Regions from separate parts of the Mesorhizobium sp. LNJC394B00 genome, predicted to be linked through region 1. Evidence: riboswitches for the same ligand, from Rfam matches in the RefSeq annotation. Region 1 holds a riboswitch; the other holds the start of a gene.

The links. Region 1 has a riboswitch for cobalamin ahead of X751_RS146545 (aromatic ring-hydroxylating dioxygenase subunit alpha). Riboswitches for the same ligand answer to the same signal wherever they lie in the genome.
Region 2: another riboswitch for cobalamin. It lies ahead of X751_RS151790 (CbtB domain-containing protein); the one in region 1 lies ahead of X751_RS146545 (aromatic ring-hydroxylating dioxygenase subunit alpha).

The regions. Positions count from the first base shown of each region.
Region 1 covers NZ_AYWH01000005.1:7,805-23,028, reverse strand. The annotation lists gene X751_RS146505 (FAD-binding oxidoreductase) at 1-35, shown strand, start outside; gene X751_RS146510 (nucleotidyltransferase family protein) at 81-1,547, opposite strand; gene X751_RS146515 (glycosyltransferase family A protein) at 1,547-2,239, opposite strand; gene X751_RS146520 (glycosyltransferase) at 2,224-2,976, opposite strand; gene X751_RS146525 (glycosyltransferase family A protein) at 3,010-3,753, opposite strand; gene X751_RS146530 (hypothetical protein) at 3,750-4,799, opposite strand; gene X751_RS146535 (PqqD family protein) at 4,951-5,373, opposite strand; gene X751_RS146540 (hybrid-cluster NAD(P)-dependent oxidoreductase) at 5,535-6,635, opposite strand; gene X751_RS146545 (aromatic ring-hydroxylating dioxygenase subunit alpha) at 6,673-7,920, opposite strand; cobalamin riboswitch at 8,037-8,239, opposite strand; gene X751_RS146550 (DUF680 domain-containing protein) at 8,739-8,945, shown strand; gene X751_RS146555 (DUF680 domain-containing protein) at 9,011-9,214, shown strand; gene X751_RS146560 (DUF680 domain-containing protein) at 9,286-9,519, shown strand; gene ugpC (sn-glycerol-3-phosphate ABC transporter ATP-binding protein UgpC) at 9,593-10,705, opposite strand; gene X751_RS146570 (alpha-glucosidase family protein) at 10,772-12,436, opposite strand; gene X751_RS146575 (carbohydrate ABC transporter permease) at 12,442-13,596, opposite strand; gene X751_RS146580 (sugar ABC transporter permease) at 13,598-14,611, opposite strand; gene X751_RS146585 (ABC transporter substrate-binding protein) at 14,847-15,224, opposite strand, start outside.
Region 2 covers NZ_AYWH01000002.1:1,665,741-1,680,964, reverse strand. The annotation lists gene X751_RS151715 (NAD(P)H-dependent oxidoreductase) at 1-176, opposite strand, end outside; gene X751_RS151720 (FAD-binding oxidoreductase) at 463-1,866, opposite strand; gene X751_RS151725 (cytosine deaminase) at 1,866-3,167, opposite strand; gene X751_RS151730 (ABC transporter permease) at 3,366-4,217, opposite strand; gene X751_RS151735 (ABC transporter ATP-binding protein) at 4,204-5,028, opposite strand; gene X751_RS151740 (ABC transporter substrate-binding protein) at 5,031-6,035, opposite strand; gene X751_RS151745 (RidA family protein) at 6,291-6,674, shown strand; gene X751_RS151750 (creatininase family protein) at 6,728-7,531, shown strand; gene X751_RS151755 (hypothetical protein) at 7,649-8,710, opposite strand; gene X751_RS151760 (tyrosine phosphatase family protein) at 9,115-9,624, opposite strand; gene cobD (threonine-phosphate decarboxylase CobD) at 9,621-10,676, opposite strand; gene cbiB (adenosylcobinamide-phosphate synthase CbiB) at 10,675-11,652, shown strand; gene cobO (cob(I)yrinic acid a,c-diamide adenosyltransferase) at 11,801-12,415, opposite strand; gene cobU (bifunctional adenosylcobinamide kinase/adenosylcobinamide-phosphate guanylyltransferase) at 12,417-12,929, opposite strand; gene X751_RS151785 (CbtA family protein) at 12,922-13,725, opposite strand; gene X751_RS151790 (CbtB domain-containing protein) at 13,741-13,920, opposite strand; cobalamin riboswitch at 13,956-14,152, opposite strand; gene X751_RS151795 (gamma-glutamylcyclotransferase) at 14,220-14,912, opposite strand; gene X751_RS151800 (aromatic ring-hydroxylating dioxygenase subunit alpha) at 15,048-15,224, shown strand, end outside.

The sequences.
Region 1 (15,224 bases):
CGGAAATCATCCGCACCGAGCGCTATGGCGTCTGAGAGGGCCACAGTGGTTCACCGTTTCATGGAAACAGCCACCCGCTCTCAGGTGGGTGAAAACCTTGCCGACAGCAATTGGAACGGCAGCGCGCCATAGGCGGCGACTTCGGCCTCATTGTCCCAGTTGCGGAACTGGCGCGATGGCCGTGCCTCGATCACCAGAGGCCGGCCGGTGTCGTCCACCGTTACCTTGCCGCGAAAGCGCAGCACACGTCCGCCGCCGGCGCGGCTGATCACCATGGAACGCAGGCGGGCGACATGGCCGCCGCCGGCATTGATTTCCATCTCGATGCGGCGCCGGATTGGTGGAACGACGATCCTGACGGTGACGTCCAGCACCATCTCTCCAGTCCTGTCCGGACGCGGCAGGGGCTGGGAAAGCGCGAACGGTTCCGGCGTCGCTCTTGCCTTGCGCAATGTCGGCCTGCCGCGCCAGACGGCGGGCGTCGGCTGCTGCAGGCGGCCCTTCTTGCGTTTGAGGCGCAACTGCTTGGCAAAGCCTCGCGACAGCCAAACGAGGCCGCCGAAATCGGTGCGCGGCTTGGCCTGCAGCACCGAGGACCAGCGCGACAGGCCGGCGCGGTCGGCCAACTCAATCGTCTTTGCAAGTTCGGCCTCCGGCACCGCGATGCCGATCTCCAGGCAGAGATAGGAGAGCGCCACCGCCGCGGCGACGGCGAGGCCCCGCTTGGCGACGACGTCGGCGAACACGCCCCAGTCGACTGCGCCACTCTCGATGGCGACCGCACAGTCGACCAGCCAGTCGCTGTGGGTGTGGGCATCGAGGCCGCCATGTGCGATGGCGAGCGCCATGCGGTCGGCCGGAGAGGGAACAAGCACGCGGACGCCATTGAAATCGGCTGACAGCGCCCGCTGCCAGATCGCCAGATCATCTTCCGCGCTTTGCTGCGACCCGTCATAAGCGAGCTGGTGCAGGTCGATGTCGCCGAAACTGCCCTTGAAAAAATTCATCGAACGCAAGGACGCCAGCCTGGTGCGCAGATATTGCGGACTGACGCCGGTGGCGATCTGCCAGTCGCGTTCGCTAAGCACATCGAAGGCGGCAATCATGGCCTGCGGGCGCACCAGCATGTCGATGTCATGCGCCACCCGGCCGCGCTGCGCCGACGCGTTGACGGCGATGCGGCTGGCGCCTTTGATAAGCATCACCGCGCAGCCGGCGTCGATCATGGCCTGTAGCGCCGGCTCGGCCTCGCGCGCAGCCAGCCGCGATTTGGTCCACAGCATCTTTTGCAGGCCGACAAGACGTGGATAGGCCGGATGCCCAGCGAGCTTGCGGCCGAACTTGTCGGAGATCGCGGCCAGCAGCCGATGCTCTCGGAAGGCAGCATGGTCGATGTCGTTCTCATCGAGCCAGCGCGCCGCATAGCCCCCGGCCGCCTCTTCATCGGGGAGCAATGCGGCCTTCAGCAACTGGTCTAGGCCGCCAGTGGGCCATGACCAACCATAGTCCGGAAACCGACGGCCGATACGGCGCATGGCATTGGCCATCAGTCGGCGCTCGCCTTTTTCGCTGCTCGCCTTTGCATGGCCAGCCTTACGACTTCGACATAACCGCGGTCGCGCACGGGGTCGCGTCCATAGGACATGCTGTCGGGCCGGATGCGGCGCAAGGTCAGGACATCGTCGAGCATGGCAAGCGCAAAGCCCGCCTCACGGGCACGGGCGATCCAGTCGACCATGTCGCCGCGACCGCCTTGCGGGTCGATGATCGGACCGACGGCCTCGGCCACCTCCCGGCGGATCATCATCGTCGTGCGCGACCAGCCCGCCACCGCCACGTCCTGTTGCACATCGGGCTTGTCATCGCGAAACGTCCGCCAGTGGGCAAAGACGCCTGCCGTCGCGGGAAACCGCTCGAAATGCTCCAGCTGCCTTTCGATCTTGGTCGGCAGCCACAGATCGTCCGCATCGAGCGTGGCGACGAAGGGCGTCGCCAGCGCGGCGATGCCCCTGGTGGTGGCGCTGCCTGGTCCGGCATTGTCCTGGCGCAACACCCGCACCGGCATGCCCAGCGCATTGACCACCGCGACCGTATCGTCGGTCGAGCCGTCATCGACTACGATTATGGCGTCGGGCTGGACCGTCTGGGCCGCGACCGATCGCAGCGTCTCGGCGATGGTGGCGGTCGCGTTGAAGGCCGGAATGACGACGCCGTAGCTGGCCATCACAGGAAACGCCAATTCGCAAGTTCCTTGAAATCGAAGATGCCGTCGACAGGGTGCAAGGAGCGGTCGGCCTCGCGCCGTTTCATCGACTTGTAGACGGCGCGCATGAATTCGCGAAAAGGAACATCGGCCTGCCTGGTCATGTTGCCGGGATGGCGCCGGTAATAGAGCGCAACAGTGTCGGGCATCGTGAATTTCGGCCCGCTTTCGAAAGTGCGCAGCAGATAGTCGGTGTCCTCGGCCTGGTGGAAATCCTCGTCGAAGCTGCCGATGCGTTCGACCAACCGCCGGACGAAGATAGCGGGAGACAGGTGAATGCCGCGAACCGTCACCGAGTGGCTGTCGGCTGTCGGCTCCAGCGTATCGTCATCTATGTCGTCGACCAGCGTCATGCGCGAATAGGTGAGCTCGAGGGTGGGGTCTGCGTCGAAACAGGCCAGATCCGCCTTGAAGCGGCCCGGCGGGGAAATGTCGTCGGAATCGAGAAACGATACCAGCCCGGTCTGCGGCAGCAATTGCCGCAAGCCCGCGTTGCGTGCCCGCGTCACCCCGGCATTCTGCTGCTGGAAAAGGCGAATGCACGGCGCCTCCGCGATCAGCGAGCGCACGACCGCCACCGAACTGTCGGTCGAACCGTCATCGATAACGATGATGTCGAGATCGGCGGCATCGCGCTGCCTCAGCAGCGAGCGCAGCGCCGAGCCGACATGGCGTTCGCGGTTGTAGACCGGCATGATCACGCTCAGCTTCACGCACGCATTCCAGGCTGTGATCTGTTCATTCTTTCACCACTCTGCCGGGCGCTTGATCTCGAAAAGCCCCTCGACCGGGCGCCGCGACGGATCGGCCTTGCGCCGCCGCAAGGATTTCTGAATTACACGTAGATATTCGCGCACCGCCACATCCCTTTGCTTGGTCAAATTGCCGGGGTGGCGCCGGTAGTATACCGCGACGGTGTCGGGAAAAATGTGCTTTGGGCTGGTTTCGAAAATGCGCAGCAGATAGTCGGCGTCTTCGCCCTGCCGGAACTCCTCGTCGAAAGCACCTGTACGGTCGATGAGTGCCCTGCGGAATATCCCGGCGCTAAGGCTGACGCCGCGCACGGTGGGACCTGCGCCGCCCCGTGCCGGCTGCAGGGCTTCGTCGTCCATGAGATCGACGCGCGTCATCAGCGAGTAGGTCAGCTCGAGCGCAGGGTCGGCCGCGAACAGGGGTAGGCCAGCCTTGAATCGTCCAGCCGGCGAGACGTCGTCCGAATCCAGGAACGACACCAGTTCGGTTTGCGGCAGCAACTGCCTCAGCCCTGTGTTGCGCGCGTTGGCCACGCCCTGGTTTGCCTGCTGGAACAGGCGGATGCACGACGCTTCCCGCATGATGGCGCGGACTGCTTCAACGGAGCTGTCCGTCGAGCCATCGTCGACAACGATGATATCGAGATCGGCATCGTCGCGTTGCCTGAGCAGGGACCGCAACGTCGAAACGACATAGATCTCCCGATTGCAGACCGGCACGATGACGCTCAACTTCATGCGGAGCCCCGAAGGACGAAATCCGCAATCGTGCCGGCGATCTCGCGCGGCTCGGTCCCCAGCGACAGCCGGTAGCATGGCAGATCGCGGGTAAGCTCGCTGAAAAAGCGAAAGCCCGCTTCCCGCTCGCCCGGCATCTGCACGATTCCTGACGGCGCCAGGGCGATCATGGCATCCTTGCGCGATATGGGCATGACCGAGCTTCTCGCACCTCCCCTGATATGGGGCACTATCAAAGCAATAATGTCCAGACTTGGAGGAGTTGGTCGAGGCGCGATCTCGTTGATGTGAAAGGCATGCTTGCCTTGCCAGTTCAGCGGTTGGTACGACTTTAGCCGCTCCTCCAGCTTCAGCCGCTTGAAGCCCTCCGGATCCTGCTTGAGCGTGGCAAACAGCGGATAGGCCGTCACCCCCCCGGTCCGGTCGATCAGCACATAGTCGTCGCCGACGCTATCGAGCCCATTGAGCAGGCCGGCGACGACTGTTCCCGATTTTCCGGCTCCCCCGGAGCCCGCCAGCAACACGCCCTTGCCATCGATGCCCAGCGTGCCGGCATGGGTAAGCCGCATGCCGCGCGCCGCATATTCCCAATGCAGGAAGGCGCGCAGCGGCGCCGCCTGTTCCCATGGCGGAAAGGCCTCGGCCGCCATCATCAGCTGCGCCCCGACATGGCGTTGCGGGTCATGGAACTGCCAGAAATCGAGGTCATGATAGTAGCTGCCGCGCAATCCGGCCTCTTCCAGCCGGTTGGCAAAGGCATGATGGTTGTAATCGCCTCGGCCCCAGGTGGCCGGGGCGAGGACGCCATCGATGCCCGGGTGGGCGACGAAAATGCGGCAGCCGTCAGATGCAGACGGATTTTCCGGGGCCGGTATGAAGGCATGGCTCATGGCTTCCGCCAGCGTGCCATGGTCGAGGTGGACACTCAGCTCCAGTCCCGGCAACCGCACGCTGGCGGTAACGGGATAGAATGCGGCGGCGCTTTCCGCGGCCGCCAGCACATGGCGGGCATAATCCGGCAGGGTTTGCAGCGTGATCAAAGGCATGTGTTGGTTGTTCAGCGTCCAGAATTGCGCCGGGTCGCCTGATGCATGTCGCTCGGGGTGGCCCCGGTTTTGAGACGACGACATGCATAAAATAAAAGATCTAAACCGCGTCGCCTGAGTCCTTCAAACGCGACGCGCTTTAGGGAAACGATTATGCCTGTTTCACCGCCGGCCAGCCGAGAGGTTCCTCGACCTCATGGATCGGGTCGACAATGATGAGATCGGCAAGGTCGTCATGGACATCGACCTTGAGCGGCTCATTGCTGGCAGCAAGCGCAGACGACAGCTCGCCCGAAAGCGGTTGTGCCGGTGTTTCGGCTGGCGCAAGCAACCCGAAATCGAGCAGTCGGGCAACGAAGCTTTCGAGGTCGGCCAGGCTTATTTTTGCGGCGCCCGCGGCAGCTCCGACCAGCGCTTCAGTGGCGACGCCGGACGACAAAGCCTGCCAGACCCGGCTGCCGGAATCGGAAAAGCCGAAATACTTGCCGTTCGAAAGATCGAGAACGACGGCTTCGCCATCGAATGATTCGAAAACGATGTCCTTGCTTGCGACCGCGTAGACCCGCTGTTGCATCGCTCTGTCCCCCGTCCCATGCGCCCTGAAGGGATGCGCCGGCTTCACGGTCTGCCAAGCCCTTCCTAAGTGCGTCTAAATCACTTGGCCGTTGGTTGGCAAGACAAAGACCCGCGAATACAACGCCTGCGTCGGCGACCGTTGCGGCGAAGTCGACCGGCTCAAGCCTCGATTTCGAGCGCCGACAATGGTTTCGAGCAGCAGGCAAGGATAAAACCGTCATCGATCTCGTGGTCGAGGATGCCGCCATTGTGGCTCATCTCGACTTCGCCGGAGACCTTCTTCACCTTGCAGGTGCCGCACAGGCCGAACTCGCAGGCGGCGGGAATCCGCACGCCCGAGCTGCGCGCGGTCTGCAGCACGGTCTGGCCGGCGACGCAGCCGGCGTCGACCTCCGAAAGCGAGAAGCGGATCGGCGTCACGGCTTCGACAGGTGCAGCGATGCCGTCCTCGACCGGGGAGGCAAACGGCGCCGGAATTTCCTCCACCACAGGCGCGGCAAAGCTCTCCTGATGGTATTTCGTCATGTCGAAGCCGGCGGCATCCAGCATGCCGCGCACGGCGCGCATGAACGGATCGGGGCCGCAGCAGAAGATTTCGCGCTCGCGGAAGTCCGGAGCCAGCAAGGGCAGCCGGATCGCATCGATGCGGCCCATATGGCCGTACCAGCCTTCGCGGCTGGAACGTTCCTCGATCATGAAGCCGAGCGACAGGCCGGGCATATGGCCGCCGAGCAGTTCGAGTTCCTTGCGGAAGATGATCTCTTCGGCACGCCGCGCGCAGTTGACGAAACCGACATCGGTCCATGGCGCGCAGTCGTTCAGCCAGCGCAGCATCGACATCATCGGCGTCACGCCGGAGCCGGCGGAAATGAACAGGTATTTGGCCGCCGGGTGGCTGTGCAACGAGAAGTCGCCGGCCGGTCCGTAGGCCTTGACATGCGAACCGGGCACCAGATGGTCGAACATCCAGCGCGTGCCGATGCTGCCGGCCTGCGCCTTGATCGTCACCGCGATCGAAAACGGCCGCGATGGCGACGACGACAGCGTGTAGGTGCGCATCAGCGGCCCGTCCGGTGTCGGCAGTTCCAGCGTCAGGAACTGGCCCGGCTTGTAGCGGAACCAGGTCTGGTTGTCGGAGCGGAAGGTGAAGGTCTTGACGTCGGGCGCCTCGTCGCTGACGCCGATCACTTCCAGCACCTGCAGCCTATCGTTCCACGGCGCCATCTGGTCAAGATGGCGATAGAGCCCAAGATCCGTCATCGCATTCATCCTCTGGTCCCTCTTCGCCTGCTCCAGCTCACGCGACGCTGCGTAGCGCCGGCCGGCCGCCTTCGGCAAGGCGCGGGCCGATGAAGGCCGCGTACCATTCGACGAACTGGATCACGCCGCCCTCGTGCAGCTCCGAATAGGGGCCGGGCTCATAGGCCGGAGACAGGATGCCAAAGGCGTTTTCCTCGACGATGCGGCGGTCCTGGTCGTTGGTCTCGGTCCAGACATGGGTGAGCTCCTCAAGGTTGTAGTCGACCCCCTCGACCGCATCCTTGTGCACCAGCCACTTGGTCGTCACCGCGGTTTCGGTGGCGCTGATCGGCAGCACCCGGAAGGTGACCGCATGGTCGATCAGTATGTGGTTCCAGGTCGTCGGATAGTGGTAGTGCATCAAGGTGCCGATGCGGTCGGCGGCAACAGTGTCGGACAGGTTCTTCGTCACCGCGCGCTTTCCGGACATCGTGTAGCTGACGGCATCGCGCAGCAGCGGCGCGCGGGTGGCGCGGTATTGCCCGGCCGGATCGATGCGGAACTTGCTCGGCAGGCCCGCCGCCTCGCATTTCGCCCAGTGCGCCAGCATCTCCGGATCGCTGTCGGCGCCCTGCACGCCGGTCACCGTCGGCGCTTCGGGGAATGTCTTGCACAGCTCTGGATGATTGCCGGCGCAGTGATAGCATTCGCGGTTGTTTTCCCAGACCAGCTTCCAGTTGCCCTTCTCGATGATGGTGCTCTCGAAGGCGACCTTGGCTTCATTCAGCCGGTGCGGCTTGAGGTAGGGCTCTATCATGGCGCGCATCGGGGCAAAGTCGGCAGGTTCTTTTGCCAGGCAGATGAAGATGTAGCCGCCGACGCTCTCGCAGGCGACGGGCTTCAGGCCGAACTGGCTCTTGTCGAAACCGTCGGCCATCTGGCGGGCAAACAGCAGCCGGCCGTCAAGCTCGTAGGTCCACTGGTGATAGGGGCAGACAAGCTTTGCCGCCATGCCCTTCTCAGTGTTGCAGACACGGCTGCCGCGATGGCGGCAGGAATTGTGAAAGGCGTTGATGTTGCCCTTCTGGTCGCGGACCAGCACCACCGGATAATCGCCGATCTGCACGGTGATATAGCTGCCGGGCTTCGGCAGTTCGCAATCATGGCCGATGAACAGCCAGTCGCGATACCAGATAAGCTCCATGTCGAGCTTGAAATAGTCCGGGTCGGTGTAGAAGGGCTGTTCCAGCGAAAAGCCTTGCTTGCGGCCGTTCAGGAGCCTCAGCATGTCGTTGCGCGTATCCATAGTTCTGTCCTCGTGGTTTAAGGACTGAACTTGGTGGTGATGGAGGAAGGATCGGACGCAGGCCGGCGCGGCGCCGGACATGCACTATCCACCTCTTGACCGCCCACCGCGATCAGTCGAGTCTATGCATCTCGGGCTGGTTTCCGGGCTCTGGAGTTGTCCTTGCGGACCATCGCGACACCTTCCCAGGCTGCTGCCCAGTGGTCTCCCGTTGCGACTTCAACTCCACCACCGTTGCGGGGGCAGCGCCGGATTCTGACCGGCTTCCCAATTCTCCGCTGCGTCGTCACGAAGCGGCACCTGAGATGCGATCATCTAATCACGGCAGCGATCGCGACGTCGGCATGAAAGCGACATCATATCCATGCGGCGCGACACGCGCGGCATACGCCCCGCCGACCACCGAAGGGCTGAGATCCTGTCTTGCGGCGCTATCATCGCCGTTTCGAATCGCTGCGGATCCAGTTCCGATCGGGGGCAAAAAGGGCTCAACGGTATCGAAAAGTTACTATTAGCAATCTCTAATCGAACCGAACGGTTCGTTTCTGTTGACAATGCGTGCAGGACGGTGTGAACGACGGCCCGGAAACCGACACCGGAGCGAACCACTCGGTTCGACATAAGCAACTGAAAACAATGCGATAAATGACCATAGAGGAACTTCCTGGCACAATTTCAAGGTGCAGGACCGTGGTCCACACGGAACAACTTCGTGATTGGAAACCAGCCTATGGCTTTCCCACATCGGGGCTGTCCGAACGACGCGAATTCCTCCCAAGACACGCCGCTAGACGGCCAGACAAACTGGAGTACTAAAAATGAAAAAGATCATCCTCACTGCCGCAGCCGTTTTGGCGATCACCGGCAGCGCCTTCGCCGGTAGCGACAATTACGGTTCCAATGGTGCGAACCAGCCAGCCGTCTCGGTCGACAGCTCGTATACGGCTTCCATTCAGAAGCCGGCGCACGCTGACAAGCAGCCTGTCGTTCAGGGCGCCGACCGCGACCTCTACGGCAATCGCTGATCCCGACCAAAGAAGGGCGGCTAACCCGTCGCTCTCGGGATCCCAAAAAATTCAGGAGTATTGAAATGAAAAAGATCATCCTTGCTGCCGCCGCCGTTTTGGCCATCTCCGGCAGCGCTTTCGCCGGCAGCGACAACTACGGTTCGAACGGCGCCAACCAGCCTGCGATTACGTCGACCGATAGTGGCCATACGGCTTCGGTTGAGAAGTCGGCTCCAGCCGAGCAGGCGCCTGCCCACGGTGCCGACCGTAACCTTTTCGGCCGCTAAAAGCCGGTTTCCAGCACGTGGCGGGCTTATCCGCTGCAGCTGGCGGCATCAGAAAAATTCAGGAGACTAAAATGAAGAAGATCGTTCTTGCCACCGCAGCCGTTCTGGCTATTTCGAGCGCTGCCTTTGCCGGCAGCGACAATTATGGCTCCAATGGCGCCAACCAGCCGGCCGCTGCCGTCGACACCACCCGCACTTCGTCGACCGGCACCAACTCGGCGGTCTACAAGCTGCTGAACTCGTCGAACGACCAACAGAAGTTCGTTCCTCAGAGCAGCGACAGGGATCGGTTCGGCAACAACTAACAGCCGAAGCTTAAAAAAAGAGCGGCGGGCCTGGCCCGCCGCTCTTTTTTCATGCCTGTACGACGCAGCTATCTCAAGCCGCCTTCACTTCCACCGGCTTGAGCGAGAAGGAGTGCCCATCGGCGTCGAAGATGTGCAGGTCCCCGGCATCCGCGGTCAGTCGCAGCTTTGCCCCGCGCTTGACCTCGACATTGCCGGGCAGCTTGGTCACCAACGGCAGGTCAGCGCGGCCGATATCGACATAGACAAGCTGCACCTCGCCGAGTTGCTCGACATAGTCTACCACGCCCTCGAAAAGATATTCCGCGCCGGTGGCGGCCGACAGATCCTCCGGCCGCACGCCGAAGCTGACTGCCGCACCCTTTGCTGACGCCGGCGTTGCGATCGGCACCGTTGCCTTGCGGCCGCCGACATGGCTGACGATTGTCGGGTTGCCCGTCCTGTCGATTGTCGCCGGCAGGATGTTCATGGCCGGCGAGCCGATGAACTGGGCAACGAACAGATTGCCGGGCTTCTTGTAGAGGTCCATCGGCGTGCCGACCTGCTCGATATGGCCATCCTTCAGCACGACGATGCGGTCGGCGAGCGTCATCGCTTCGACCTGATCGTGGGTGACGTAGATCATGGTCGTGGCAGGCATCGATTCCTTGAGCTTGGCGATCTCGATGCGGGTCGCGACGCGCAGCGCCGCGTCGAGATTCGACAGCGGCTCGTCGAACAGGAACACTTTCGGATTGCGCACGATGGCGCGACCGATGGCGACACGCTGGCGCTGGCCGCCCGACATCGCCTTGGGCAGGCGGTCGAGATATTTGGTCAGCTGCAGGATTTCGGCGGCCTGCCGCACCCGCTTGTCGATCTCGGCCTTGCTTTCCTTGCCGATCTTCATCGAGAAGGCCATGTTGTCGTAGACGGTCATGTGCGGATAGAGCGCATAGGACTGGAACACCATGGCAATGCCGCGCTTGGAAGGCGGCACGTCGTTCACCACCTCGCCGGCGATCTTCAGCTCGCCGGAGGTGATCTCCTCAAGCCCGGCGATGGACCGCAGCAAGGTCGACTTGCCGCAACCCGACGGGCCGACGAAGACGATGAACTCGCCCGACTTTATGTCGAGGTCGATGCCGTGGAGAATGTGCAGATTGCCGTATGATTTCTTCACCTGTCTCAGCGTGACATCGGCCATAATTTCCTCCCAGTGATTTCCCTAGAGAACCTGGATTTCCTCAAAAAATCCAGTTTCGTCAAAAACTCAGTCGATGCGCCCGAACCAGGCGCCGTAGCCGCCGAGGCGGATGGAACCTGTGCCGGATTGTCCCGAAAAACCGTGCCCGGCCAATGGCAGCAGCGCCTGACCACCGAGATCGACCTCGGCCGGCTTGCTGGCCAGATTGAAGACGCAGACGATCTGCTCATTGCCCTCACGGCGGGTGAAGGCGACGGTGTCGCCCTCGCTTTCGATGAACTCGATGTCGCCTTTGGCCAGGGCCGGATGCTGGCGGCGGAAACCGAGAAAGCGCCGGTAGTGCTCGAGCAGCGAGGCCGCGTCGCCCTGCTGAACATTGACCGCTTGCGACAAGTGCTTGCCCGGCACCGGCAGCCAGGGCTTGGCCGTCGAAAAGCCGGCATTGCTGGCGGTTGCATCCCACACCATCGGCGTGCGGCAGCCGTCGCGGCCCTTGAATTCGGGCCAGAAGCGAATGCCGTAGGGGTCCTGCAGATCCTCGAACTGCAACTCGGCTTCGCCCAGCCCAAGCTCCTCTCCCTGATAGAGGCAGACCGAACCGCGCAGCGACATCAGCAGCGCCGAGATAACCTTCAGATAGGCGGCCGGGTCGGCCTCGTCGGCGGCCCAGCGCGAGGCCGGACGCATCACGTCGTGGTTGGAAAAGGCCCAGCACGACCAGCCGTCGCTGGCGACCTTGCCGAAGGCTTCCAGCACCTGGCGCACCTTGGCGGCGCTGATCTTTTCCGGCGCCAGGAAATCGAAGGAATAGCACATGTGGACGCGTTTGCCGCCGGCGGTGTAGGCGGCGACCACTTCCAGCCCACGCTGCGAATCGCCGACTTCGCCGACCGCGGCGGCCGCCGGATATTCGTCGAGCAGCGCCCGGAACCGTTCGAGGAAGGCAAGGTTTTCCGGCCGGCTCTTGTCGTAGATATGGTCCTGGTAGTTGTAGGGATTGACCGCAGGTGCTGTCTGGTCGTTGCGCTCTTCGGGCGGCAGCGGCGGATTGTTCTCCAGCCCCTGGCTGTGGAAGTAGAAATTGATGGTGTCGAGGCGGAAGCCGTCGACGCCGCGCTCCAGCCAGAAGCGGGTGACGTCGAGCAGCGCGTCCTGGACTTCCCGATTGTGGAAGTTGAGGTCCGGCTGCTCGGACAGGAAATTATGCAGATAATATTGCTGGCGGCTGGTGTCCCACTGCCAGGCCGAGCCGCCGAAGATCGACAGCCAGTTGTTGGGCGGCGTGCCGTCCGGCCTGGCGTCGGCCCAGACATACCAATCGGCCTTGGGATTGCTACGGCTGGCGCGGCTCTCCTTGAACCATGGATGGTTGTCGGCGGTGTGCGACAGCACCTCGTCGATCATCACCTTGAGGCCGAGGTGATGGGCTTCCGCAACCAGCGCGTCGAAATCGGCGAGCGTCCCGAACATCGGGTCGACGTCGCAATAGTCCGAGACGTCGTAGCCGAAATCCTTCATCGGCGACTTGAAGAAGGGCGAAATCCAGATGGCGTCGACGCCGAGCGAGGCGATGTAGGGCAGCCTGCGGATGATGCCCTTGAGGTCGCCGATGCCGTCGCCATTGGAGTCCTGATAGGAGCGCGGATAGATCTGGTAGATCACCGCGCCCCGCCACCAGTCGCGATCGACGGCGAGATCGGGCTTCGAGGTCGCCTTCAAAGCGGCTTGCATAAGTCTCAACCTCCTTTGACCGAGCCGGCCAGCAGCCCGCGGACGAAATAGCGCTGCAGCGAGAAGAACACGATCAGCGGCACGATAATGGTGACGAAGGCCGATGTCGTCAGGATTTCCCAGTCGCCGCCGCGCGAGCCGAGCAACGCGTTGAGCTTCGCGGTCAGCACGATCTGGTCCCCTTCGGTACCGAGGAAAACCATTGCCACCAACAAATCGTTCCACACCCACAGGAACTGGAAGATTGCAAAGGACGCCAGCACCGGGAAGGACAGCGGCAGCACGATCTTGACGAAGATTTCGAAATCGCTGGCGCCATCTATGCGCGCCGATTCCATGATCTCGCGCGGCAGGCCGGCAATATAGCTGCGCAGGAGATAGATGGCGAAGGGCAGGCCGAAGCCGGTATGCGCCAGCCAGATGCCGAGATAGGTTTTCGACGGCACACCGAAGAAGATGCCGACGCCGTTGTAGATCTTCAAAAGCGGGATCAAGGACATCTGCAGCGGCACGACCAGCAGGCCGATGATTGTGGCGATCAGCAAGGCGCGGCCGGGAAAACGCATCCACGCCAATGCATAGGCGGCGAAGGCGGCGATCAGGATCGGGATGACCGTCGCCGGGATGGTGACGGTCAGCGAGTTTATGAACGAGCGGCCGATGCCCTCCGAAAACAGCACGGTCTTGTAATTGTCGGTGGTGAATTTCGGTGGCGCCGACGAGGCGTAATAGACGCGCTGGCCACGGTCGCCTTCGAAAGCCTTGGGCGAACTCATGACGAACGTTCCGTCGGCATTGAGCTGCAAGGTCACGCCGTCGCCGAGATCGGCAGTGGTGCCGGCCGGATATTGCGTCGGTGCCGCCGACTTGACGCCGAAGGCGCTGATGTTGCGCGCAGCACCGTCGCCGAAGATATTGCCGGCAAGCACGAACTTGCCGTCCTTCTCGACCTGCGCCGAGGCCGGCGGCAGGCGGCCGGCTTCAGTCTGGCTGGAGCTGGAGAACGAGTTCCACCAGCCCGAGGCGATGATCTGGTCCTTGTCGCGCAGCGACGAGACCAGGATGCCGAGCGTCGGCACGGTCCAGACGGCGACGAAGACAAGCACGGCGATGTGGACGCCGAAGCGGCTGGCAAAGGACTTTCCGGTCGCGACGGCCATCTCAATGTCCTCCCGTCTCTTTGTTCGCCTGGCGGATGTTCCAGACCATGATCGGGATGACCGCGATCATGATGATGATGGCGATGGTGGCGCCGCGGCCGAAATCGCCGCCGCCGCGGAACATCCAATCGAACATCAGATTGGCCAGCACCTGGCTGTTCCATTGGCCGTTGGTCATGGTCAGCACGATGTCGAACACTTTCAGCACCAGGATGGTGATCGTCGTCCAGACCACGGCGATGGTGCCCCAGATCTGCGGCACCATGATCTTCCAGAAGATCTGGAACGGATTGGCGCCGTCGATGACCGCGGCTTCAAGCGTCTCTTCGGGGATGCCGCGCAACGCCGAAGACAGGATGACCATGGCAAAGCCGGTCTGGATCCAGATCAGGATGATCATCAGGAAGAAATTGTTCCAGAACGGCAGCGATATCCAGACCTGCGGCTGGCCGCCGAAATACTGGATGATGGCGTTGAGCAGGCCGATCTGCGTCTGGCCCTCGCCGCGATATTCGTAGATGAATTTCCAGATCACGCTGGCGCCGACGAAGGAGATCGCCAGCGGCAGGAAGATCAGGCTCTTGGCGATTGTGCCCCACCAGATCTTGTCCGTGAGCACGGCGATTATCAACCCTAGAAAGGTGCAGGCGGCGGGCACCACCGCCAGCCAGATGATGTTATTCAGGATCGAGTTGCGGAACTCGCGGTCGCCGAACGCCCATTCATAGTTGGCGAAGCCGACAAAATGCTGGCCGCCGCGGTCGAGGAAGGACAGCCAGAGCGTCGCCACCACCGGATAGATCAGGTAGACGGTGAGGATGATCATCGCCGGGCCGACGAACAGCCACGGACGGACCAGTCCTTGCCGGCGCAGATTGTCGATGGCCGCAGCCCCGGCCACGCCGCGCGACGGGAATATCAGGTCGACCAGCTTGTTGGCGCCCCAGAAATAGGCGACGCAGCCGCCGACGCCGATGATGATGACAAAAATGGCCGATAAGATCTGAGCAGCCATGGGTCCCTCTTCCCTGCGCATGATCGGCCGGGCCTTGAACAGCCCTGGCGATGTGGCTCTGCGCCGATTTAAGTTATTCTGAAACGAACGAACGCAAATCGGTCCGGCGTAAGGCGCCGGTCGGATCCGGGCCATAGCGGCCCGGACCCAGTCTGTGGAGGAAGTCCTGAATTTGCCGCCAAAGCGGCTGATTACTTGGCAGTGGTTACTTGCCAGCTGACTGCTTGCCAGCTGACTACTTGATAGCGTCCCAGCTCTTCTGGATGTCGGTGGCGACATCCTGCGCCGACTTGCCGCCGACCAGATCGATCATGCCGGTCCAGAAGGCGCCGGCGCCGATCTTGCCCGGCATCAGGTCCGAACCGTCGAAGCGGAAGGTCGAGGCATTGGCAAGGATATCGCCCTGCTTCTTCAGCGCGTCGCTGGCATAGGCATCCTTGTTGACCGACTTAAGCGGCGTGACGAAGCCGCCCTGGGCCATCCAGATTTCATGTGCCAGCGGCATTTTCAGGAATTCGATGAACGCGCGTGCACCCTTCGAGTCCTTGGTGATCATGGCCAGCGTGCCGGCGCCGAGCACAGGCGTGCCCAGCTCGGGCTTGGATGCATAGGG
Region 2 (15,224 bases), on a different contig from region 1:
TGGTTATGATAATCCAGCCTCTCCCCGCGCGTCAGCCTGGGGTCGAAATCCTCTGCATAGAGATCGCAATCGTCGACCTCATGGCCGGCGGCCGTCAGCCGCTCGACGATCGTGCGGTGCAGGCCTGCATTGAAGCTGGTCTCCACCGGGTGTGCGTAGAGGACGAGGACTTTCATGGGGAAATGCTTGCGAGGTGGGCGCGAGGCACCCCCCTCTGCCCTGCCGGGCATCTCCCCCGCAAGGGGGGAGATCGGACTGCCGCATCGCTTTCACTAATTGTCAGCGTGTCAGATTGGCCGCGGCGTTCAGGCTGCCAATCTCCCCCCTTGCGGGGGGTGAGAAGTGGTCGGCGAAGCCGATGGGAAGCCAATTGCTTGGCTTTCCAAACGACGAACGCCCGAAGCGGCAGCGTAGGGCCTGTGCCGGCAGGACAGAGGGGGGTGCTCAAGCTCAAACCTCTGCTCATTCTGCTTTCTGCAAACCCTTGAACAAAAAAGTCCGGCCCGAGCGATAGTCGTAATCCGGATTTTCCCAGGCGATCATCTTGCCGGGATTGAGCAGGCCTTGCGGATCGGTCTCGCGCTTGAAGGCGAGCTGGATTTCATCCGTCTGCTTCATGCCGCCCTCTTCCAGCGTGTAGCGGTGCGGGTTGAAGATCGGGCAGCCGTTCTCCTCATGCAGCCGGATGATTTCGTTGAGCCGCGCCTCGGTGGTGAATTTCACCAGCGGCAGGCCGAAGCAGGTGATGTTGCCGTCGAGGCGCACGAATTCGAGATGCGAAAAGACCTCGTTCGGAAACATCGCGTCCATCTTCTCCACCAGCGCCAGCTGGTTGGGAAACGGATAGAGCGATTGCAGATAGGTGATCGCGGGATCGACCCGCAGTGCCCTGAGCGTGGTGTGGTTCCACGCCAGTTCGAAGCCCGGCGGCAGGCCCTTTTTCTCTTCGTCCGTTGCCGTCGCCGCATTGAAGATGACTTCGCCGCCGGCGCGGCGGGTGAAGGCGAGGAACGCGTCTAGCCCATGCCGGGCAACCATGACGACGCAGATGCTTTGCCCGTCCCGGAAGAACTTCTGGTGGCGCTTGAAATAGAGCTGCGGCACGGGCGCGGCGATCGGCGTGATCAGCTTGGTCAGGATGCCGTCCTGGCGTGCCAGCGCGTTGCCGTAGCGGGCTGCCGGCATGAAAGCGTCGAAGCCGACGATCACGTCGATCCATTCATAGGCTGCAGTCAGCGGCATCTCGACCTCGGTGATGATGCCGTTGGTGCCATAGGCGTGGGTGACCTTGTGCAGGTCCTCGCCGGCGAGTTCGAGCGCCTTCGGCTCCGCCTCCATAGTGACGACGCGCAGGCGCAGCACATTGCCGAAATCACGCAGACCGCCGAAATTGATCGAGCCAACGCCGCCCGAGCCGCCGGCGATGAAGCCGCCGATCGAGGCGGTGTTGTAGGTCGACGGCGACAGCCGCAGTTCCTGCCCGGAATGCGCGCGCGTCGCTCTGTCGATGTCGGCGAGGATCGCGCCCGGCCCGGTGACGACGCGGCCCGGCGCTATGGCCTTGATCTCGTTCATCTCGGCGAGGTTCAAAACCACGCCGCCCGACAGCGGCATCGCCTGGCCGTAATTGCCGGTGCCGCTGCCGCGCGGCGTCACCGGAACGCCATGACGGTGGCAAGCGGCAAGCACGCGGATCAGTTCGGCCTCGTTCCTGGGCGTCACGATCAGGTCGCCGGTGACGTGGTCGAGCTGCTGCTTCAGCACCGGGCTGTACCAGTAGAAGTCGCGGCTCTTCTGCTGGACGATGGCCGGATTGTCGTCGAGCTTTATCCCGTCGAGATCGCGTTTGAGCGCCGAAACATCCATCATTCCACCATCAGTTCGTCGAGCTCGGCATAGTCGGGCAATTGCCTGTCGATCGCTCGGCCGTTGCGCACGACGATGCGATCCGATTCGGGCCGCGACAGCAATTCCGTCCAGCTCCGCCCTTTGAAGACGATGAAATCGGCGCTGCCACCGGCTGCCAGTGTCCCGACACCGTCGAGCCGCATCACCTTGGCCGGCGTCGCCGCCACCGTCTGCGGCCAGTCGCCGACCGGATGGTCGAAATGCAGGATGCGCGTCGCCATGCGGTAGACCTCCAGCATGTCGAGATCGCCATAGGCATAGAAAGGATCGCGGGTGTTGTCGGAGGCGACCGCGACCGCAATGCCCCTCGCCTTCATCTCGTGCAGCAAGGTCACGCCGCGCCAGCGTGGCGTGGTCTGGTCGGCGCGCCGGTCCTGCAGATAGAGATTGCACATCGGCAGCGACACCACGGCAAGCTTGGCCTTGGCGACCTTGTCCAGCGTGTCGAGCACGTCGAGATCCGGCTGGCGCGCCAGCGAGCAGCAATGTCCCACCAGCATGTTGCCCTCAAAACCGTTCCAGAGTGCAGCCTCGGCAATCTTCTTCAGCGAGATCGCCGCGATGTCGTCGGTCTCGTCGGCGTGGAAATCGAGATCGAGCCCGTGCTTGTTCGCCTCGGCGAACACCTTGTCGAGAAGCTCTTCGAGATCCGGCACCATATAGGTGACGACGCCGAGCACGCCCTTGGCCGCAGCCACACGCTTGGCCAGCCTCTCGAACCACTTTCTGTCGCGCACGCCTTCGATGCCGAGCAGGCAGGCCGCCTGCAGCTCGATGCGGCCGCGCCATTTCTCCCGCATCGCCTCGAACACCGGCCAGGAGATTTCCTCCTGTGGCGGCACGCTGTCGAGATGAGTGCGCAAGGCCTTGGTGCCGTGCGCGTAGGCCGAGCGCAAAGAGAAATCCATGCGCCGCGCCACGTCCTCGGCGCTCCAGCGCGCTGCACGGTCGGCGCCGGTGGCATTGAGCGCGCCCATGAAACTGCCGTCGGGATTGGGTTTGCGCGGCCAGATCTGGCCCTTGTCGATATGGGTGTGGCAGTCGACGAAGCACGGCAGGATGATGCGGCCGGCGAGATCGACGGCATCGGTCGGCGCCTTTGATTTGTAGTGCGCGGCGATGGCCGAGATCTTGCCATCGGCAACGGCAATGTCGGCCAGCGCGAAACCGTCGGCGTCGTAAGTGGTGGCAAGACCTGATGTCAGCGACCGGTGAAGGCGGACGTTGGTGAGATGGTACGAGCCAGAGGTCGGTATCAAGGACCGCCCCCCTCTGCCCTGCCGGGCATCTCCCCCTCAAGGGGGGAGATTGGCAGCTTTTCCGACAGCACCCGTCTTCCAACGTCGATAATTGGCGAAATCCCGGATGACGTCCAATCTCCCCCCTTGAGGGGGAGATGGCCGGCAGGCCAGAGGGGGGTGTTTCGCGCCAGCATCTCAATCACGTCACCCAACCCCCTACCGCTCCTGCTTCAGCGCGCTCTCGTGCCAGCGGCGCAGGATGAGATGCGACACCAGCGACAGCACCAGGAAGATCAATATGCCGGTGAGCGAGATCAGGATCAGCGCCGCGAAAAGCCTTGGCGCGTTGAGCCGGTAGCCGGCCTCGATGATGCGCGAGGCGAGCCCTGAGGATTGTCCCTGCGCGCCGGCGACGAACTCGGCCACCACGGCGCCGATCAGCGACAGACCGCCGGCGATCTTCAAGCCTCCTAGAAAATACGGCATGGCCGCCGGCAGTCTGAGATAGCGCAATTGCTGCCAGCGCGTCGCGCCGTTGAGCTTGAACATGTCGCGCAGATTGCGGTCGACCGAATTGAGGCCGAGCGTGGTGTTGGACAGGATCGGGAAGAACGCAACGATCCAGGCGCAAAGCAAAAGCTTCACCGTCTGGTTGTCCACATAGATGTTGATGAGCGGGAAGACCGCCACGATCGGTGTTACCTGCAGCACGATGGCGAAGGGAAAGAACGACATCTCCACCCATTTCGATTGCGCAAACAGCACCGCCAGTCCGACGCCGCCGACGACCGCGAGCAGCAGGCTGAGAAAGGTTATGCGCAACGTGACCAGCAGCGCGGAGAACAGGAGCCCCGCATCGCTATAGAGCGTCCACAGCACCACGCCGGGGCGCGGCAGGATATATTGCGGGATCGCGTTCCACACGCAAATGCGGTCCCACAGCCAGATCGCCAGGATCATGATCGCCAAAGGCAAGACCCACCGGCCGATCCGCTCCAGCCGCTCCTGGCGTACGCGGCCCGCCTCTTCCGCGTCGAGCGTTGCGGCATTCTGGTCAATGGCCGTCATGGTGCGGTCCGGCTGATGTGTTGATGGCGTTGACCAGGATGTCCGAGGCCTGGCGGCAGAGCGCGGCATAGTCGGGCGAAGTGCGGAAAACCTCGTCTCGCGGATAGGAGGCGTCGATGGCAAGCTCGGCATGGACGCGGCCCGGCCGCGCCGCCATGACGACGACGCGGTTGGACAGGAACACGCTTTCGAAGACGCTGTGGGTGACGAAGACGACGGTGAAGCGCTCGTCCTGCCACAGCTCCAGAAGGTCGTTGTTGAGCTTGAAGCGGGTGATCTCGTCGAGTGCGGCGAACGGCTCGTCCATCAGCAGAATGCGCGGCTTCGTCACCATCGCGCGTGCGATCGAGACGCGCATCTTCATCCCGCCGGAAAGCTCGCGCGGCACGGCGTTCTCGAAGCCGGTCAGGTGCACCCGCTCCAGCATCTCCGTCACCGCCGGCGCCGCCTTGGCGCGCGACACGCCTTTCAGCCTGAGCGGCAGCCAGACATTGTCGAATACATTGGCCCAGGGCAGCAGCGTCGGTTCTTGGAAGACGAAGCCGATATTGGCGCGGTCGATCGAACCGCCCCAGTCGAGCTGACCGGATGTCGGCGTCGACAGGCCCGCGATCAGCCTCAACGCCGTTGACTTGCCGCAGCCGGACGGCCCGAGAAGGCTGACAAAATCGCCCTCGCGGATGGCGAGATCGACGTCGCTCAATGCAGTCACGCCATTGGAAAACACCTTGCCGACATGGCGCAGCGTCAGCAGCATCGGGCCTTCACCCGATGCCGTCATGGGCGCCTGCGCCATCTTTTCCAGCTTCACGACTACTTCTTCAGCTCGATCCCGACACCTTTGTTGATGAAGGCCAGCGTGTAGGCCTTCTTGATATCGATGCCCTCGGGCGTGACCTTGGCCTTGACCATCTTGTCATAGAAGCTCTTGATCCGGTCTTCGTTCATGGCGCCGATGCCGAGCTTTTCGGTGTCGCCGGAATCGGCCAGGCCGAACTTCTTCATCTGCTCGATCGAGAAGGCAATCTGCTCGTCGCTCATGTCGGGGTTGTCTTTCTTGATCATCTCGTTGGCGGCCTTGTTGTCGCCGTAGAGGTAGTTGTACCAGCCCTTGGCCGAGCCATCGACGAAGCACTGGACCACCTCCGGCCGCTTGTCGATCGTGTCCTGCATCACCTCGATCGTCGTCGAATAGGTGTCCCAGCCATAGTCGGCGAGCAGGAACTGGTTGGGCACGAAGCCGCCTTCCTTCTTGACCGCAAAAGGCTCCGAGGTGACGTAACCCTGCTGGATCGACTTCTTGTTGGCCAGGAATGGAGCGGTGTTGTAGGTGTAGGGCACGCGCTTGGCGGCATCGAAACCGAGTTCGATGACCATCCACTGGAAGAAGGTCTGGACGCCCTCGTCGCCGAGAATGTACTGGTCGGCGTTCTTCAAATCCTCCCACTTGTCCAGCCCCTGCCCCGGGTGGGACATGATGACTTGAGGGTCCTTCTGGAAATCGGCGGCGACGACGCGCATCGGGATGCCCTGCTGGACGGCGTCGAAGGCCGACAGCAGATTGCCGCCCATGTAGAAATCGAGCTTGCCGGCCAGCAGCAGCGGCCGCCCGCTGACCTGCGGACCTCCCTGCGAAATCGTCACGTCGAGGCCACATGCAGCGTAGGTGCCGTCGGCGACGGCCTGGTAGTAGCCGCCATGCTCGGGCTCGGCCAGCCAGTTGGTGCCGAAGGTGACCTTCTCGTTTGCTGCCGCGCCGAACGTGCCGGCTCCAAGCAGCGCGACCGCAAGCGCTGAAATCTTCTGTTTTCCGTACATCGACACCACCCTTTGTTGGCTCCGGAGCGTCACGCGCCGGGCTCGACACCATTGATCCAAGAAGCAAGACACATGCCACCGCCCGGGCCGCCTGCTTGCGCGGCAGTCACTGCCAACACCGGACGGGTCATGCTGTGCGGGAGGCATCGTGCCTATTTTTTGGACGCCTGTCCACAATCGCCCTTGTGCCATGCACCACATCTTGAACGTACTATCGGTCACGTCTTAGGCTGGTCTCGCAGACAGGAGATTGCCATGTTCAGATACCTCGCGCCGAAGTCGATCAAGCCGCCTTTCGCCCGCTATAGCCACGGCGTCGAGGTGCCGCCAGGCAAGCGGCTGGTTCTGTGCTCCGGTCAGGTCGCCATCACGGCGGACGACCAGATCCCCGAGGATGCCGGCGCGCAGGCCGAGCTCTGCTTTCAAAACATAGCGGCGATTCTGGCTGAAGCCGGGCTGGGGCTAGGCGACATCGTGCGCATAAACGCCTACGTCACCGACCGCGCCTTTCTGCGGCCCTATATGGACGTCCGCGACCGCTTGTTTGCCAGCCCCGCGCCCGCCTCGACGCTGATGATCGTGTCAGGCTTTGCGCGGCCGGAGTTCAAGGTCGAGGTCGAGGCGATTGCGGCTGGGTGATCGACAGGCGACGTTTGGCGCGCTAGGTCTCCCTCACAGTCAAGAGGCATCACATGACCGTTGCAAACAGACGCGTTTGGTGGGGCGACTACCGGACCACCGAATACGCCGCGATCGATCCGGAGGCGACGGTTGCCGTGCTGCCGGTGGCGGCGATTGAGCAGCACGGCCCGCATCTGCCTGTATCAACCGATACCTCGATCATGAACGGCATGCTGGAGACGGTCATCGCCCGCCTGCCCGGCGATCTCGACATCCGCATCCTGCCGGTCCAAACGGTCGGCAAGTCGAACGAGCATCTGCAGGCGCCGGGCACGCTCACCCTGCCGGCGGCCACCCTGGTCGATGCCTGGACCGAGCTTGGCCTGTCCGTTGCCCGCGCAGGCGTAAGGAAACTGATCGTCGTCAACTCGCATGGCGGCAATGAAGAGATCATGGGCATCGTCACGCGCGAGCTGCGCGTGCGTGAGAGGATGCTGGCGGTGAAGACCAGCTGGCAGCGCTTCGGCCGCCCCGCCGGCATGTACACCGAGCTGGAAGACCGCCATGGCATCCATGGCGGCGACGTCGAGACCTCGTTGATGCTGCATTTTCGCCCGGAGTTAGTCGACATGGCCAAGGCCGACAATTTCGCCTCCAAGGTCGCCCGCGCCGAAACCGAATTTGCGCTGCTGCGCCACACAGGCACGCACGCCTTCGCCTGGATCGCCAGCGACCTCAACCCCAATGGCGTCGTCGGCGATGCCTCGATTGCAACGGCCGAAAAAGGCCGGCTGACGGCAGAGCATCAGGCCGAAGGGTTCATCACCCTGCTGAGGGATGTGCGCAAGGCGAAATTGGCCGAGTGGCTGGCGTAGAGCAATTTCGGGAAAAGTGCGTGGCGGTTTTCCGTCTGAAATTGTGTCAAAACAAATAATGATTGCAAGAGTGCTTCTCCACCTCCTGAAGGCGGACGGAGAAGTCATCTAGGAAAGTCAATGCGCCAGACATGTCGCCATTTGATGCAATTTTTCGGGGGTAAATCCGGCTTTGGTGACCCATTCACGTAGCCGTTCTAGCGTCACCTCTTCGGTCACAGTTGTGCCTGACATAGGTGGCTTAATGGATGCCAAAATGATCGAGGTGACACCGCTGCCGATGCCTTGGTAGGCGCGAATGTCGGAGGAGGTCTTTGCCTTGTGTCCGGCTTTGCAAAGATCATTAGCTCCTCCGTCCGGTCTCGAGACGAAGGGCGGCTTGAGGCCGGTCTCCACCGACGAGCAGCGCAGGTCGATGGGTATAGGCCCAATGGGTTGGATCGATCCTACTTGCCCATTTCGCAATTGCTGATGAAGCGCCACTGAGCCTTCGCCAAAAGCAGGTCCGCTATCATTGACGATCGCGAAGACTTCATGATCCCCATAGCGCACCCACGCCAGTGCACCAACGAGATTGGACTGCGGGGTGACAAGGCCGGGTATGGCTGCAGAATCTATATAAGCAACTTGGCCATGCACTGTATGCGTCAAGTGAGTCATTGATAGATACGACGCCACCATATCTCCCGAGGCTGTCGGCACCTGCTCCCCGGCCTTCGGTCGCCCTTTCCCGTTGCCCACGAAGTACCGGCCTTTTCTTGGCAGCTCACACGCCGTTTTTGTGCCACCGGCAGGCGGTTCGACCTCCATCGCATACACACAAAACTCCGCCGTGCCCGGACCGAAGTTGCCTGCCTCTGCTTTGGTCCATTCGGTATGGCATAATGACTGGTTGCCCTGAGCGGAACAGCCCAGCTTCTTGCCGTGGATATGCAGATTTACGCCATTGTTGATGTAGGTGTAGCCGTGATCACCTGGAGTATAGGACGCAGCAGCCCCGTCAGGATTCACCTCAAGCCCAGTCTTCATCAAGATGGAGCCGTCGCCGAACGTCACACGTCCGTTGGCGTCTGGCGCAGGACATGCGGGCTGCTTCCCCGCTGCAGAGGTCGCCAGCATCGCCGATCCAGTAACAATACCCGCACAAGCTGCTAATCGCAATGTACTCGTCATGCTCATTTTCAATCCCCCCGAACAATCGAATTTCCGGCGGCTATCTAGTTTTGTTTTGATACCGCAAGCAATACGTATCATATTGCAGATTTAAATATATACGACGTAGTGGATTTTCCCTCGAATTTTTACAAGCCTACGTCGTCAGCAGCGGATACGAACTTATAACTATGCGCACAAAGGTTGGCGTGAACAGTAAGGCGTTTGTTGGGGGCTATCCGTAGTTTCACTGGTGCTCATTCCTTCTAAAAATGGCATGAGTTGATCCAACGGCACAAGATTTAAGACTGAACATTGAGTTTGGCGGCGCTGATTGCAAGGCCGATTCAAGCATTCACAGCCAGGCAGCTTGACCTAGTTTTGGGCGGGAAAGGCATCGGCCCAACCGATCTCGCCATTGGCCAAGCTAGTTAGCCGTCGATCTTCAAAACGAAAGGCGTGCCCTCAAAAGCATCGGCGCCGCGACCGATCGCCTCGATCGCTTCAATCATCCGGCCCTCGCGCCCCAGCAGCGCATCGGCGACGGCAATCAATCGTGGATTGGGCGTTGCCGACAGCGAAAGCTTTCGCAAAGTCCGAGCCAGTTCCGCCTCGTCGCGCTTGGGCGCCAGTGCCGCGGCTATGATGTAGGCCGACGCCGTCGAGCGGCTGATGCCGGCATAGCAATGCACGACCATCGGCTTCGCGCGGTCCCAGCGGCGCGCAAAATCGAGCAGATTGCGCACATGCTCCTCGCCCGGCATGGTCATGCCGTCCTGCGCCACCGCAATGTCGTGCATCACCAGGTGCAGATGGTTTTCCCTCGATATCGAGGCCGGGCGCGTCACCTCGGTGCCGGCGGCAAGCAGCGACAGCACGCGCTCGGCGCGGCTTCTGGCCACAGTCTCCTCGAGCTTTGCCAGCGAACAGACATGGATCATGGCGCAATCTCCCTGGCGCTATCGTCGCGCCGTGCGTGCCAGTCGGCAAGCGCCGATTCGAGCCGCTGCCATTCCTCCTGACTTCCAGGCAGCCCCGCGCGGAGCACCTGAGGACGCTCGGAAAAATGCCTGAGCAATATGCCGCGCTCACCGAGCGTCGAAAACAGCCCCGGTGCATCGGCAAGCCGGAGATAGCGAAACAGCGTCGTGCCGCCGGCGACAGCAACGCCAAAGCGCGAAAGCAGCGCATCGAGCCGCGCCGCATCCTGCGCCAGCCGCCGCCGCATGTCGGCCTGCCAGCCGCTGTCGGCAAGCGCGCGGATGCCGTATTCGAGCGCTGGGCCGGCGACCGCCCAAGGGCCGAATTGCGTTTCAAGCCTTTCGACCGTCGCTGCATCGGAAAGTGCGAAGCCGAGCCGCAGGCCGGCGAGACCGAAGAACTTGCCAAACGAGCGCAGCACGACGATGCCGCCCCGCCCGACATCGCCGGCCAGGCTTTCCGCGTGCGGGCCGACATCCATGAAGGCTTCGTCGACGACCAGCAGACCGCGTATGGCGCGCAATGTCTCGGCAAGCCGAAGCAGCCTTTCCCGCGACACGACTCGCCCGTCGGGATTGTTGGGATTGACGACGATGGCAATTTCGGCTCCGGCAAGCGCCTCGAAATCGTCGACCTCCGCCACCGCATGGCCGGCAATCGCGGCGGCCCTGGCATGCTCGGCATAGGTCGGCCCGAGCACGAGCGCCTTGCCGGGGCTGACCAGCGAGGCGACGCGCGGCAGCAGGATCTGCGTGCCCGGGGCGACCACCACATTCTCGGCCGAAGGCGCGCCATAGGCGCCGGCCGCGACTCTGGCCAGCTCACGCAGGCGCGCGGCCTCCGGCAATCGTGACAGGGCGGTGGCGGGCAGCTCGAAAAGCGGGTAGGAGTGCGGATTGATACCTGTCGAGAGATCGACGAAAGGTTGTGGCGCGTGAGGGAAGAGCGCCCTCGCCCGGCCAAGGGATCCACCGTGATCCACCACAGTAATCGCTCCATCAGAAAGCTTCATGTCGATCCTGATCGCTTTCCTGTCGCTGGCCATCGAACGCATCCTGGGTTACCCGGACTGGCTGTTCCGTGCCGTCGGCCATCCCGTCACCTGGTTCGGCAGGCTGATAGCCTTTCTCGACCTCAGGCTCAACCGCGACACTGATTCCGACGCGCTGCGTCGCCGCCGCGGCGCGCAGGCGCTGCTGGTGATCGTGCTGGTGCCGGCGGCAATCGCCTTCATCGTGCAAATCCTGCTCTGGCAGCTCTTTCCTGCCGGCATGATCATCACGGCAATCCTGGCCTCGTCGCTGCTGTCGCAAAAGAGCCTTACCGAACATGTCGAGGCGGTGGCCGATTCGCTGGATACCGGCGGGCTGGCGCTCGGCCGCATTGCGGTTGCGCGCATCGTCGGCCGCGATCCAGAGAAGCTCGACCATGCCGGCGTCAGCCGCGCCGCCATCGAAAGCCTGGCCGAGAATTTCTCCGACGGCATCGTTGCGCCCGCCTTCTGGACAGGTGTCTGCGGTCTGGCCGGCGGCGTCGCCTACAAGGCCGCCAACACCGCCGATTCGATGATCGGCCACCGCACCCCGCACCACGAGGCCTTCGGCCGCGCGGCGGCACTCTTCGACGACTGGATCAACCTGCCGGCGTCCCGGCTGACCGCGTTGCTGATCGTTGCCGCCGCCTTTCTCGTTGACGGCGCCGATCCCCGCAACGCTTGGCAAGCAATGCGGCGCGACGCCAAAAAGCACCGCTCACCCAATGCCGGTTGGCCGGAAGCAGCAATGGCCGGCGCACTCGGCCTGGCGCTCGCCGGCCCGCGCAGCTATGGCGGCGTCATCGTCGAGGACGCCTATATGGGCGAAGGCGGTAGGCGCGCGGCGGAAAGCCAGGACATCAGGCAGGCGCTGAAATTGTACCAGGTGGCGGACTATCTGCTGATTGGGCTGTTCGGGTTGCTGTCGGCGGTGCTTATCGCGGTGACGTTCTGAGAGCTTACCGTCGCCCTTCCTTTACCCTCCCCCTTGTGGGGAGGGTCGGCGCGAAGCGCCGGGGTGGGGGACTGCGACCCTACGAGAACCCCACCCCGATCCGCTTCGCGGATCGACCCTCCCCGCAAGGGGGAGGGTACGAAACCCCTCAAAACTCGATCCCCTGCTGCGCCTTCACGCCGGCCGAAAAATGATGCTTCGTCACGCCCATCTCCGTCACCAGATCCGCCGCCTCGACCAGCGCCGGCTTGGCGTTGCGGCCGGTGACGACGACATGCAGACCTTCGCGCCGCGCTTTCAGCGCCGCCACCACTCTGTAGAGATCGAGATAGTCGTAACGCAGCGCGATGTTCAGTTCGTCCAGCACGACGAGGCTGATCGAGGGATCGGCGATCAGCTCCAGCGCCTTGGCCCAGGCGGCTTCGGCCGCCTTAATGTCGCGCTTCAGATCCTGCGTCTCCCAGGTGAAACCCTCGCCCATCGTGTGCCAGACGACGCGGTCGCCAAACGCCGCGAAGGCATCCTTCTCGCCGGTGTGCCATTTGCCCTTGATGAACTGGACGATTCCGACGCGCTTGCCATAGCCGAGCATGCGTAGCGCCAGCCCGAAGGCAGCCGTGGTCTTGCCCTTGCCGGGTCCGGTGTTGACGATCAGCAGCCCCTTCTCGACCGTCTTTTCCGCGACCTCGGCGTCCTGCACCGCCTTGCGCTTGGCCATCTTGGCGCGATGGCGCTCTTCATCTTTTGCGTCGATATCGGTCATCTCATTTCACCTTGAGCGGCAGCCCCGCCACCATCAGAAGCACCATATCAGCTACCACCGCGATCTGCTGGTTGAGCCTGCCGGCGGCATCGCGGAACCGGCGTGCCAGCGCATTGTCGGGCACAATGCCTTGTCCGACTTCGTTGGAGACCACGAACCACGGCCCGCGCGGCCGCGAAAGCACATCGGCCAGCCGCCGGCACTCCCCCTCTAGATCATGATCGGCCAGCATATGATTGGTCAGCCAAAGCGTCAGGCAGTCGACAAGCACCGGCTGGTTGTCCGGCAATGCCTCGAGCGCACCTGCAAGATCAAGCGGGGCATCGATGGTCGCCCATCCCTCGCCGCGGCGCGAGCGGTGTTGCGCGATGCGCTCGCGCATTTCGCCGTCATAGGCTTGCGCGGTGGCGATATAGGCCCATGGCGGCGGCAACGCCGTCGCCAAAGTTTCGGCATGCGCGCTCTTGCCGGAGCGCGCACCGCCGATGATGAAGGTCAAACTGCGATCAGGCAAAGCTGTCGCGCAGGCTGGTCGCGGTGCCGGTGAAGCGCGAGTGCACTATGCCGACAACTGCGCCGAGCACCAGCCAGAACACCAGATTGGTCACCGTCACCGCCACCACGAACTGATGATGCAGGCTCTCCGGGATCGGCGTTACGAAACTGTCAGGCTGCGGCGCGCCGACAATATGCGGGGCGACGATCAGGACGACGGCGAGCACGGTCAGGGGCGCCGACGTGCGGAAGGTAATAAGGGCAAGGCCGATCGCGGTTGCCATCACCGTTGCCCACCACCAGATCTGGCGCTGTATGAGATCGGCCGCCGGCATTGCCGGCAGTTCCGGCGGCAGGCCGAGTCCCGGCGCCAGCGTGAACACGGCAAAGCCCGCCAGACCCCAGAACACGCCCTGGCGCCAGCTGCCGATGCCGCCGGCGAACTCGGAAACCGCCACCAGGACCAGCGCGAAGCCGATGCCGGTGACGATATTGGCGACGACACTGAAGGCGAAACGCTCGAAGCCGTCGGCCGGCGCCCAGCCTTCGTCCTCCGCCGGCGCGGCTGCTTCAGCCGGTGCTGCGCTGCTCACCGCATTTTCCGCCGGCGCGGCGGTGCTCATGGCATCGGTGTCCGCAGCGTTGGCGGCGGGCGCCGCGGCATGCTGATGCTCATGGCCGCCACCAGCCTTTTCGTAGACCTCCGCCTTGAGGATCAGCGGCACGGTGGCATAGGCCTGCATGCAGGCGAGAGCGACACCGGCCACGAGCCCTGCGATCGCCGCGATGAACACGACGTTGCGAAACAGGTTCATGATGTCAGATCCTCGTCAGTGGCAGGGAAACGCCATCGAATGGCGATAGTCGTGCGCCGCATTGTGGACCGCATCGATGTGCGAGAAACCGACAACGCCGACGACGAAAATGCCCAGAAACGCGCTAAGCACGAGCTGCATGAAGCGCGACTGCGAGGAGACGGAAGCGCCGAGGGAGACGGAAGCGGTATTCATATCTTGTCCTTTCGCCCTCCACCCGAGGGCATCGAAGTCAGTTCCCTGTCGCCGGCAGGTCTCCTGGCTCGCGGATCAGCGCCCTTCCCCACCTTCCCGAAGAAAAAATCCCCAGTGGCTTGGAGAGGACTACCGCACACAGTTGCGGGGGCAGCCACGGCATTGGGCAACAAGTCAGCCCTCACCGCATTCCCTCTTGGTCCCTAACGGAACCGACGACATGCATGACTATAGGCTGAAACGGTCGCATCCGGCAAACCAAATTCCGCCGGCCAACAGCGCGAATGCGCCATGCGGCGTTACGGGTTCAACGCGGTGATCCGCTCGGCAACCAGCCGCTGCAGCCGCCACAGATGGCGATCGTGAATGCCGCGCTCTTCAAGGTTTTTCACCGTGTTGTAGAGATAGTCGGCGCCCGACCCCCAGTGCCCGCAGGACGTTGCCAGCCTTTCGACGACCTTGCCCTCGTCGAGCGGTCCTGAATAGGTCAGGCCGTTGCGGTTGATGACGAAGGCCAATGCCCTGAGCGGTCCGGCCTCGCTTGCAAGCTTGAGCATGCGCGGCCGGTAGCTTGTCGGCTTCAGCGTGACTTCGCGCCGGAAAAGCCGGCCCAACTGCTCGCGCCGGTTATTGTCGGTCAGCCGAAAGGCGACGCCCTTGCATTGTCCGCCACGGTCCAGCGCCATCATCAGGCCGGGGCTGTCCTTGGTGCCGCGCCAGCGCGTCATGTTCATGCAAAAGGACCGATGCCAGCCGCGCGCCAGCGCAACGCGGTCCTCGACATAATCTATTTCCGGTTTCCAGATCAGCGATCCATAGCCGAACAGCCATAGCGGTTCGCTGTCCGGGAGTTCGACCTGCAATTCATCCAGCAGCGCGTCATAGTCGGCTTCATCGAGATGCATCGCGTCCGGATCCGGCCCGGGGTCCCTGATCTCGCGCCAGCAGCGCGCGACCAGCTCCGGCGTAAGCGACATCTGTCGTGCGGCCACTTCCGAATCCCCCCAATTTCCGAATGTCCCGTGTCCAGGACATGATTATGCGCCGCGCCTGCAACCGGCAATGCGGCACTCTGATTGACAAACGATTTGCCGGGGTGTCGGCTGACGCTTCATAGGAAGCCAGCCATGCATCCCAGCCCGAGCGAGCGCGACCCCTATAACGGCCTGAGCCGGGCCGAACCGACGCTACCGTCGTCGGCCTATTGGGATAGCGAGGCTTACCAGCGCGATCTCGACGCCATCTGGCACAAAAGCTGGCTGCTCGTCTGCCGCGAGGCCGACCTCGCCCAGCCGCTGGCGTTC